2 regions of the Desulfitobacterium sp. THU1 genome follow, and region 2 is predicted to be linked to the other one. Evidence: riboswitches for the same ligand, from Rfam matches in the RefSeq annotation. Region 2 holds a riboswitch; the other holds the start of a gene.
What was found. A riboswitch is a leader RNA that binds a small molecule or an ion and turns the genes downstream of it on or off. The one in region 2 is predicted to bind cyclic di-GMP.
Positions count from the first base shown of each region.

Region 1: another riboswitch for cyclic di-GMP. It lies ahead of AAC978_RS04030 (methyl-accepting chemotaxis protein); the one in region 2 lies ahead of AAC978_RS10520 (HD-GYP domain-containing protein).

Region 1 covers NZ_JBBWUA010000003.1:51,890-57,336, forward strand. The annotation lists gene AAC978_RS04025 (zinc-binding dehydrogenase) at 1-133, opposite strand, end outside; gene AAC978_RS04030 (methyl-accepting chemotaxis protein) at 542-2,608, opposite strand; cyclic di-GMP riboswitch class I at 2,797-2,884, opposite strand; gene AAC978_RS04035 (alkaline phosphatase family protein) at 2,908-4,956, opposite strand; gene AAC978_RS04040 (BCCT family transporter) at 5,105-5,447, opposite strand, start outside.
Region 2 covers NZ_JBBWUA010000011.1:60,727-66,173, forward strand. The annotation lists gene AAC978_RS10510 (2-isopropylmalate synthase) at 1-1,532, shown strand, start outside; gene AAC978_RS10515 (CGCGG family putative rSAM-modified RiPP protein) at 1,676-1,939, shown strand; gene AAC978_RS10520 (HD-GYP domain-containing protein) at 1,999-3,060, opposite strand; cyclic di-GMP riboswitch class I at 3,120-3,205, opposite strand; gene fdhD (formate dehydrogenase accessory sulfurtransferase FdhD) at 3,418-4,230, shown strand; gene AAC978_RS10530 (helix-turn-helix domain-containing protein) at 4,222-4,788, opposite strand; gene AAC978_RS10535 (cupin domain-containing protein) at 4,824-5,363, opposite strand.

The DNA.
Region 1 (5,447 bases), on a different contig from region 2:
GGGCAGCCACATCGGAGTGACATAATCCAGTGGCTTTAACATCGATGATGACTTCTCCGGGCACGACTACCGGATCTGGTTTTTCAACCATCTTTAATGGAACGTGCGTTTCTGTAAATACCCAACCTCTCATACATAGCACCCCTTTCTCTGCTTCACATTTGTAATAAAGTGAATTTTCTATTATTTTAATATTTGTAATAATGGTAGCACTGAAGTCTTTTTGTGTCAATGAAACTACTTAATAAAGATAATATTTACTTTCTTTAAGTAAAACCTTATAGTCATTACTACCTAGTTTCTAGAAATTATAATCCGCTGTAACTCAAAATGACACCAACCATAATTAAATGATTGGTGTCAAGCTCTTTGGCTACTCCACGGATTATTCTCCTAAATTGTTCTGCTTTTCCGATTGCTTAGCATTCTTTTTGGTTTTCTTACTTTTATCAGACATACTGATCCCCTCCATTTGAGTTTACGATCAGTATACCTAAAAAAGCGTTCATTCATTCATAGAATTATGGAGTTAGTTACTAAATCACACTTTGAATCTCGTAATTTCCGCTTCTAACCTATTCGCACTATCTCTTGTCTTCAGAGTCTGCTCTTTAACCTCGTTAGCTTTGAGATTGACCTCAGTTGCTCGATTTGCGATATCTGAGGTTCCACTTGCTCCTTCATTGGCCGCTTGAGCTACCCCATTGATTGCATAAGTTAGGTTTTGAATAGATACCAGAAGTTGTTCAGACGTGTCGTCAAAGTCGCTGACGAGCTTATCAACGAAAATCGCATCTTCACTGTATTTGTCTGCCACTTCTAACATAACGTCATAATCATTATTTACATCAACAGACACAAAGGTCAATAAACTGTTAGAACTCTGCGAGAGATTATCCACTGCGGCTGTTACCTTTGTGGTAACCTCCTGTATCTGCATTACAGCTCCTCTTGATTGTTCGGCTAGCTTTCTTATTTCATCCGAAACAACTGAGAATCCTCTCCCTGCCTCCCCGGCCCTTGCCGCTTCAATAGCCGCATTTAAGGCAAGCAAATTGGTTTGTTCGGTAATCTGCATAATGGCTTCTGACAATAAATTGATTTGACTGACCACTTTAGATTCAATAATCGCCTGTTCCAGTTTCTCTTGAGTGTCCATGAATATATCCGTTGCTTTCTTGCGGGCAGCCGTCACATTTCTCTTTGTGTCTTCCGCTCTAATGGTAATCTCCCTTGCCGAAGATGCTCCTTGTTGAGATTTTTCAGCGATTAACTGAACCGCTTTTTCGATTTCTTGAGTCGTAGCAGACATTTCTTCAGATGCAGCAGAAGTTTCTTCCATACTAGCAGCTACTTCTTCAGTTGTAGCTGAAATTTCTTCTAGACTCGTGCTTAAAACTATTACGTTATTCATGACATCATTTACTTTTTCCTCGATCTCCAAAGATTCATGCTTAATACTATTAACCAATTTCTTTATTGAGTTTTTCATGTCATTGATAGCGTTCGCAATTGATCCTACTTCATCTTTTCTAGCTAGGAATCTAGGATCAACCTCTTGTGAGAAGTCCCCGCCAGCGATAACCTCCAAATACTGCGTAGATTTAATGATAGGAGTCGTTATTTTCTTTGTCGATATTGTGATCAAGAGAATTGTTAATAATAGCATGATGGCTGAAACAATTAGGACCATAAGGGATATGCTCCTTGCGCCCTCGGTTAACTCATTATCAGAAATGAAGGAGGCTAAAATCCAGTCGGTTCCTGAAACTTGATGAGGATTAACTATGTATTTCTCTCCCTCTATGGTTACTTCAAAGGGAACTAAATCCTCCGATATTAGTTTCTCTATGCCTGTCATATTGATTTCTTCTAGTTTTTTAAAATTATTCTCTGGGTTATTCCCATCTGCTAACACGATTCCTGTCTTGTGGACAATCATCGAAAAACCAGTCTCGCCGGTTTTCATGGAGTTCAACATATCACTGATCACGGACTGCTCCACATCGATTCCGATCGTACCCACCAATTTTCCATTCTTATCCACAAAGGATCTTACATTACTCGTTATCATCGTTTTAGAGATACCGTCAATGTATGGCGCCGTCCTCACAATGGAGCCATTTCCGCTTTTGCCCGAGGTATACCAGCCCTTCTCAGGTGGAAAGAAATTCATGCTTGGTACGTTGGTTTCCGGCCATTGGAGGTATGCACCATTTTCAGTGCCAAAATATACATACATTGTGCCCGGATGGCTTGAGGCATAGTGATCAAACATCTCGTATATTTCTTGCTCGACTCCTCCATTCTTAGAGGGGGTCATCGGGATCTCTTCAGTGGTATTAACATAGGATGTAATACCGCTGTTTGCAGCTTCCATAACCAACGGATTGGTAGCCATCATGTTGATGTTCTTATCAATCTGATCGTAAAAAATTCCAATCGAATTCTCTGCCACTTTCATTTGCTCACTAGAGTTGTTAAAATAATCCGTTCTCGCTTGCTGAGTGATCTTATAACTTGAGATGCCGCCGACAGTTGCTAAGGCAATTAAAATGATTACGACCGAAATCACCAAAAATTGAGTTTGAATACTCTTAAATTTCATCCAGCAATCCCCTTCCGTCTTAGAATTAGGTCAAACTTCCAGCAATTTTACGGCTCCAACCATAAACGAAGATTTTGTCTGGCCGCTCATAAGTCACTTTGTTTCATAAATGGAGATGAGATAATTAAAATTGCGTTTTCTAAAAAAACAGAAAAAGTAGCCGGAATTCGGCTACTTTTTAAGCTACTTATAGCAACCAGGCTGTCATGTTCATAAATGAATTTAGACCCTATAGCTTTGCGTCACGCTCTTTCGAGCGCTTTGCCAAATACTTCATTATTAGTTAACCTATTTATTTGTTAAACTTCTTCCGAAAAGATCTGATAAATGGGTGCCCCTTCACATTGTGCAGGATACCTTAAGCCGAGTAGTACTGACACAGAGGGTGCAACGTCAACTTGACGAATCGTCCGATCGGTTGTGAACCCAGACTTAACTCCGGCACCGGCTGCTACAAATATCGGGGAAACAGAGGTTTCGAAGTATCCTTCTGAGGTGGAAATGCTATCTCCGTGCAATCTGTTGTAGCCTTCTTCAACTGAGAAGAAAATGTCGCCACATTCAGGTCCATTAGCACCGATTAACACGGCGTCTTTGTTGCGGAGGCAGATACCGATCACACGTTTACCTGTCCGATCATCTCTGTAGTTATACAAATCCGAAATGATTTGTTCTTCTAAATCGTATTTATCTTTCGGATCGACGATACCTGTTTTGTCGCGTCCCTTAAGGTTAATGTAGATGTAATTACTACGGATTTGAACGGCGCGTGTCTTTTCCCAATCAACTTCTCTGATGGAATTGCCATTTTCATCTTTTTTCATAACTGTATAGCCTAGTGCTTCCATGACCTTTGTATTGAGACCACCATATTCCCCGATGATTGGAGGTACGTTTTCCCCTACAATAAGGCCATGGTCACTTAAGATTAAGACGGTAAAATCTTCATCGAGTAAGTGCAGGAATTCGCCAAGATATTTGTCGGTTTGGATATAGAACTGCTCAATGAACCCTTGATAGGTTTTTTCATCTGTATAGTCCCAGGGTTGCAAAGTCTTGCCAAGATGCCATAGCTGATGGCCTGCGCAATCGATATTGTGAAGATGTGAGAAAACGACTTCGTACCCTTGTTCCTTGATGCAGTAATTCAGACAATCAGCTTGCCATTGGTTGTAAAGGTCCCAAGATGGCTCAAAGATTTCACCAACTAATTCTGCATCTTCCCCGCCAATTAAGCTGACCGGTGGAACGTTTCCAACATTTTCTACGATATCTTTATAGAGTGATTTCTGATGCCACAATTGGTCATTCTCGATATCAAGAGCGTTACTAATCCAAAGTCTGACTTTGTTACCCGCTGGATCAAGTTCGAGGATCTTCATCGAACGGCAAGCAGGTTTTGTCACTTCTTTCTTAGTCACATCATCAATGATTCCAGTTACCATCTTATTTCGTTCTAAAATAGCAAGTGGCGCTTCTGCCTTCTTGTTCTTATAAATAGCCACCCGATCATATTCGCCCGCTTCATTTTTAAGAATTAAGGCAGGACGTCTCATAACACCACCAGAAGTTAAAACCGTAAATTCTTTAGCGCCCTCTGGAGCATTAGCCCAACCTTTTGCTTCTACAAGAGGAGAGTTCACAATATCATAGGCGACCTTACTGCCGATGACAACTTCTGTATCTTCATCATCCATAACATAGGTGCGAATTTCTCCCCCTTGGCGAGCTGTATCGCCCCACCAAAGTTCCATCATTTCGTCATCAACATCAGCGTCTAAAGAATCTTCCAAATCGGTAATGATACAACCTACACCTGCGGGTTTATCCACGCGTGGTGCATAGCGTACTTCTTGAATCTCAGGTGATGCCACGATAACTTTTTCCCAGTCAAGTTGCGCAACACCCATGTTGACGGAACCTGGCTGTGTACCATCGACTACGCTAAGATTCTCACTATGTGAGGTCGGAGGCCAAGAGCTCCCGGGCCAGTGCCATACAAGAGTCTTGAGACCGGCCTCAGAAGTAATATTCCAAATTTGTTCTGCGGTACAATTACGAGAATCCATATTGTAAACTACCGCATCGAGACTTTCTGGTGATTGTCTCCAATAGCAAGTGATGCCATGGGTTCCAGGATACGCACCGGTAGCCAAGGTTGTCCAGCAGGGTGGGGTAATAGTCGGGATTGCTCCGAGTAGATGCAAATCTTCTCTAGCTGACCCACGTTCAATAAATTTTTGTAGATTAGGCATTTTCCCCTCAGCCAAGAACTTTTTGCTAATTCTTGGATCCATTCCATCAACACCTAATACAACTAACTTGTTGGTTAGTGCTGTTCTTTTCAAAATACTCATCTCCTCTTCTGCATTACAATTAAGTTATAAAAATCCTCCACTTTAAAAAGGGGGGAATTTTTTTCTCTAACAAAGCTTCCCTTCTATCTCCTTGCTAGTGAACGCATTATTGTTCACTAGCAAGGGAGAAGGTACATCATTACATGTTGGTTGTGTTTGAAGTCCCGTCCACTTTGACAGGGATCGACTCTAAGTTCTCGTTATCAAACTTGGTAGTTGTGAGAGCTTTATCATACCCAAAATCCTCACGTAACCACTTCACTGTAGAAACAGCAAGAATAACCATCAGGAATAACACGGGAACAGCCGTTAAGACTGAAGATAACTGAACGACCTGCATCCCACCAACAAGGAGTAGAGCCACAGTAGCTACAAAGAGTACTCCTGCCCAGGTAAGACGAATCCATTTTGGAGGTTCAACGCCGTCTTTTACTTCAGAGCAAGCCATATTCGCCATGGTAAAGGAAGCTGCGTCTACTCCT
Region 2 (5,447 bases):
TGGTGGTACCCATGAGCTTGGAAGAAAAATTGGAGTTCTTTCAACTGCTGGTGCAGGTCGGCTTCAAGGAAATTGAAGTGGGCTTTCCTGCGGCCTCGGAGACGGAGTATACCTTTTTGCGCACCTTGATCGAACAGAATCTGATTCCTGAGGATGTGAGCATTCAGGTGTTGACTCAATCCAGAGAGCATATCATTGAGAAGACCTTTAAAGCTTTAGAAGGAGCAAAAAGGGCCGTGGTCCACCTCTACAACTCGACTTCGGTTGCCCAACGGGAGCAGGTCTTTAAGATGACCAAGGAAGAAATTATCGAGATTGCGGTGAGTGGTGCTCGCTTGCTGAAACAATATGCGGCTAAAACAGAGGGCAACTTCCGGTTTGAATATTCACCGGAAAGCTTTACCGGCACGGAGATGGAATTTGCGCTGGACATCTGCAATAAGGTTCTTGAGGTGTTTGAACCTACCCCTGAGAATAAAGTGATAATCAATTTACCGGCAACCGTGTCCATGTCCATGCCCCACGTTTATGCCAGTCAAATCGAGTATATGAGTGATCATCTCAAGTATCGGGATAATGTGATTCTCTCCCTCCATCCCCATAATGACCGAGGCACGGCTGTAGCTGATGCAGAGCTGGGCTTGCTAGCCGGCGGTCAGCGCATCGAAGGGACGTTGTTTGGGAATGGGGAGCGTACGGGTAATGTAGATATCGTGACCTTGGCCCTCAACATGTTTTCCCATGGGGTGAACCCCGGCTTAAACTTTGAAAATATGCTGGATATTACCGCGGGCTATGAAAAGCTAACCGGGATGAAGGTCCACGAACGTCAACCTTACGGCGGCAAGCTGGTTTTTGCAGCGTTCTCTGGTTCCCATCAAGATGCCATTACCAAAGGTATGAAATATCGGGAAGAGCGCGATTGCAACAACTGGACCGTGCCTTATCTGCTTATCGACCCTCAAGACATTGGTCGGGAGTATGAGGGAGATGTCATCCGCATCAATAGTCAGTCCGGTAAGGGGGGCATTGCCTTCTTACTGGAACAGCATTACGCTTTTGACTTACCGGCTAAGATGCGTGAGGACTTCGGCTATAAGGTGAAGAGTGTCTCAGATCAGCTGCATAAGGAGCTGATGCCCGCAGAGATCAAAGATATTTTCGTCAAGGAATATGTCAATATCGACCATCCCGTTGAGTTGGTGAATTTCCGGTTCAATGGACAGGAAGATTTCTACACCACCGTCACCATCCGCTATGATAATGAAACTCTGGAGTTATCAGGAAAAGGAGAGGGCCGTCTGGACGCTATCAGCAATGTCCTCCAAACCCAACTGGGGTTATCCTACTCCAACCTTAGCTATAAAGAGCATGCTCTGGAGGTAGGCTCCAAATCACAGGCGGTTTCCTATGTCAGCATCACCGGTCCCGATGGCGCGCTACACTGGGGCTGCGGCATCCACATGGACATCTTTACTTCTTCGGTGAAAGCCTTGATCAGTGCGATTAATGCAATGAAGAAAGCGAAATAAATCCAAACTATGCGATTTAATCCCAAACTATGATTTGAAGCACAGTTCTCCCAAGTCATTCATGGTATCATTCTTATATGAAGTTAATGAGTTAACTTGTTTCCAATGTCCACGCAGTGGAGACTCACGTAAGGATGGGGATAATGATGAAAAACATGAATTATTCGGTGGGACTGGAACATGATGATTATGCAAATGATCGCGACCTTGTCATTAAGGATGCCTTAACGGCGGTAGCCGATACGGGTGTAGGCTATTACGTCAACGTTGTGACACCGGCCAGCTTTGGCAATCCGGTTGACTATTTGACTGAACTATTAGACCAACAATTTGGCGATCGCATTAAGTATCAATTCATCGATCAATGCGGCTGCGGTGGCTATGTTCTGCGTGTTTGGAAGCTGTAAACAACCATAAGAAAGACGACCTTATCTTACTGCAACAGTAGGATAAGGTCGTTTTTGCATTACTCCAAAATGGACTCAATAAAAAGGGTGCGCTCTTCCACCAGATTGTATTCTTTAGCTTGAGCATTTGAGAAGTCGTCATCTGCCAGTACAACCCTGACGATGGGACGCATAGGGAGGCTTTTATTCTGATCCACAACGATGCCGATTTCACCGGTGCTTAATTTTACGGTACAACCGGTCGGGTAGGCTGCGATATGCTTAAGAAAGGTAATAATCAGATCCTTAGGGAAGAATTTTTCGGCACTGCCCATCAAAACCTCGCAAGCTTCATAAGGCGCGATATGGGTATGGCCGGGGCCGTCATTGACTAGGTTATCATAAAAGTTCGCAATGCCGACAATTTGGGCCCATTGATGGATGGAATCCCCCTCTAATTTTCGGGGATAGCCGTCGCCATTAAAATGTTCATGATGCTGGAAGGCGATATGGGCACTGAGCAAATTCAACTCCCGCTTGGTGCGCAGGATATCAAAGCCATGGGTGGTGTGAGTTTTGTAAAGCTCGGCTTCTTCTGGGGTAAAGGGCGTTCGCTTCTTAAGGAGTTCTTTTGGTAGCTTTACCGTGCCAATATCATGGAACAAGGCGCCGATCGCCAGTCCTTGCAGACTTTCGTGGTCAAGCTGGAGGGCCTTCCCAAGTACTGTTGAGAGAACGCAGACATTCACAGAATGGGCAAAAACATGATTATCATAGGTGCGCATATCGGTTAAACCGATAAAGATATCTTTCTGGAAAAGGATATCCTGAATGATATTATCAATGGACTTTTTGGCCGAAAAGCCATCGAAATCCTTGCCGACCTTAACAGCTTGTACTGCGTTATCTAAGGAGGACATGGCCTCGCGACGATGCTCTTCGGAAATAACATCTTCGATCACAATATCTTTACTTAATTCATCGTCAATGTAGACGATGTTTATGCCAAGCTTATTTAAACGATTGATGTAAGAGTCAGAAAGTGCCATTCCTTTTCCTAATAAAACTCGTCCATCATTGGCATATATAGTTCGACCCAGAATATCTCCTTCTTGAAGTCGGTGGGTGCTTAGCTGGCGCATTTTATCTTCCTTTCAAATTAAAAGTCGCCAATTTGGCGACAATCTTCAAAGTTTAAGAGTTCGGTAGCTTGGCGATCATCAGGGGTTTCCTGGAAGACCCATAGCTTTGCGTCCTTGGTTTTCACCAAGTTTGCCATTGTCGATCTTTATTTTCAGTTTTCTGCTTCGTGCATGATATATATCTTAATTATAAGTGCAAATTTTTCTCTCAACAAGGAGTTAGCAGGATTTTAAACAAATTTTAAATTTTATGATAATTGATAGTAGATACTTGGTGCAATTGAGTACTTTTCTTCTATTCTATATTTATTTATGTTAGAATAATCAGAACGTTATCTATCCTTGAGGGGGCTTTTTATGGAACAGGGGAATTTAAGCGAAACTCTTGTTGTTAAGATAGTGGGAACAGATCAGTGTGAAGCCCAAGTGCATATTGCAGTGGAAAAGGCGCTCACCATTTATATCAATGGGAAAGAATTCGCGACCATGGTCTGCACCCCCAGCCAAGGGAAGGAATTGGCAGTAGGCTTTCTCTGCTCTGAGGGTATAATTAATCAACCTGACCAAATTAAAAAGATTACTTTCGATCCGAAGCAAGGTTTTGTCTGGGTGGAGACTAAGACAGAGCGTACTTTAAGTGAGGACCTCTTTCTTAAACGCTATATCACTTCCTGCTGTGGCAAGGGCAAAAGCACATTTTACTTTGCTAACGATGCCCGACTTGCCCAGAAGGTTGAGAGTGGATTAAAAGTCTCTGCTCAAAAAGTGAGCGAGTATATTAATCTGCTGGAAGAGGGCTCAGAACTTTTTCGTCTTACGGGAGGAGTCCACGGTGGTGCCCTGGCTTCCGGAAGTAAGATGGATTATTATGCTGAGGATATCGGACGGCATAATGTGTTGGATAAATTATACGGCCAGGCTTTTTTGGATGAGGTCGATCTTTCGCAAAAGATAATCGTTTTTAGTGGCCGTATCTCTTCAGAAATTGTGATTAAAGCAGCGAAGATGGGCTGTCCTATTCTAGTTGGGGTGTCCGCACCCACGGACCTCGCCCTGCGCTTGGCTGAGGAGTTGGGACTTACCGTCATCGGCTTTGCTCGCAGAAACTGCATGAATATTTATACCCACCGGGAGCGGATTGTTGTGACCAAGGCAGAGGGCTCAGTTTGAAATGTTGGTGGAGTTAAAATGAAATTCCGCTGGAGGAGTCACCACGACAATCAGTTTGCGCGGGAGCTCAACGTCCTTGGCATCCCAATGGAGAATCGAGGCATCGAAATATAAAGCATCGCCTGCTTTAAGGTGGTAATCCTCTTTTCCCACATTGATGGGACTTTCTCCTTCTAAGACATAGAGCAATTCGACTCCCTCATGTGAGTATACTTTTTTATCCAAATCGGACATATCCACACAATAGGCTCCTATCCGATCCTTCGGCGATGGGTTGATGAGTAGGCGCCAATTTTTATTTTCGGAATGCAGGAATTTTTGCTCATCCATTTTCAAATGACTATACACCACTTCGGAGTCAGGGTCGAGAAAGAAGGATTCTACGGGAACATTCAATATTTGAGCGATTCTTTTGAGGGTAGCTAAGGAAGGGCTAACGATATCTCTCTCGATGAGGCTGATATAGCCATTGCTCAACTCCAATTGCTGTGCTAATTGAGTGGTTGTGAGATTGCGTCTTTTACGTATGGCGCGAATGGATTCACCGACTTCAATCAAGAATGATCGCCTCCCAGGTTTAGATAGGTAGGGTATTAAAAAACTTCAGGTGGTGTTGTTACCACAAAAAGTTTAAGAGTTCCTTCAGACTTCTCACTAATCCAATGGGGGACTAGGCTATTAAAATAAAGCGTATCGCCTTTACTAAGGAAAAATTCCCTCTGTGCTACGTGAAAGCGCATTTCTCCCTCAAGGACTAAGATGAATTTATCGCCATGGTGAATTGTGATATCCTCACCAAGCTCGGTAATCTTGGCAATATAGGCACCTAAATGGCTATTTTGAACGCTATTGTTGATAAGAAAACGCAGGGTTATGCCGGCATTTAAGAGAATGGTCCGCTGGGCTTCTTCGGGTATGTATTCTGAGGTGAATTTGGGGTTAACGAAAAAGCTCGAGATGGGAAATCCTAGAGCAAAGGCGACTTTCTCTAAGGTAACCAAGGAGGGACTGGCCAAATTGCGTTCGATTTGGCTTAAATGACTGATGGTTAATTCTGTTTTCTCCGCAATATCTTTCAAACTAAGTTTTTGATTTTTGCGTATCATGCGGATTGCCAAGCCTATATCCGCCAAAATGATTCCTCCTAACTTTTTGCAAACAAGTTAGGGTCATTATACCTGATTTCCTCTAAATATAGTAGTATAAGGTTGGATGTT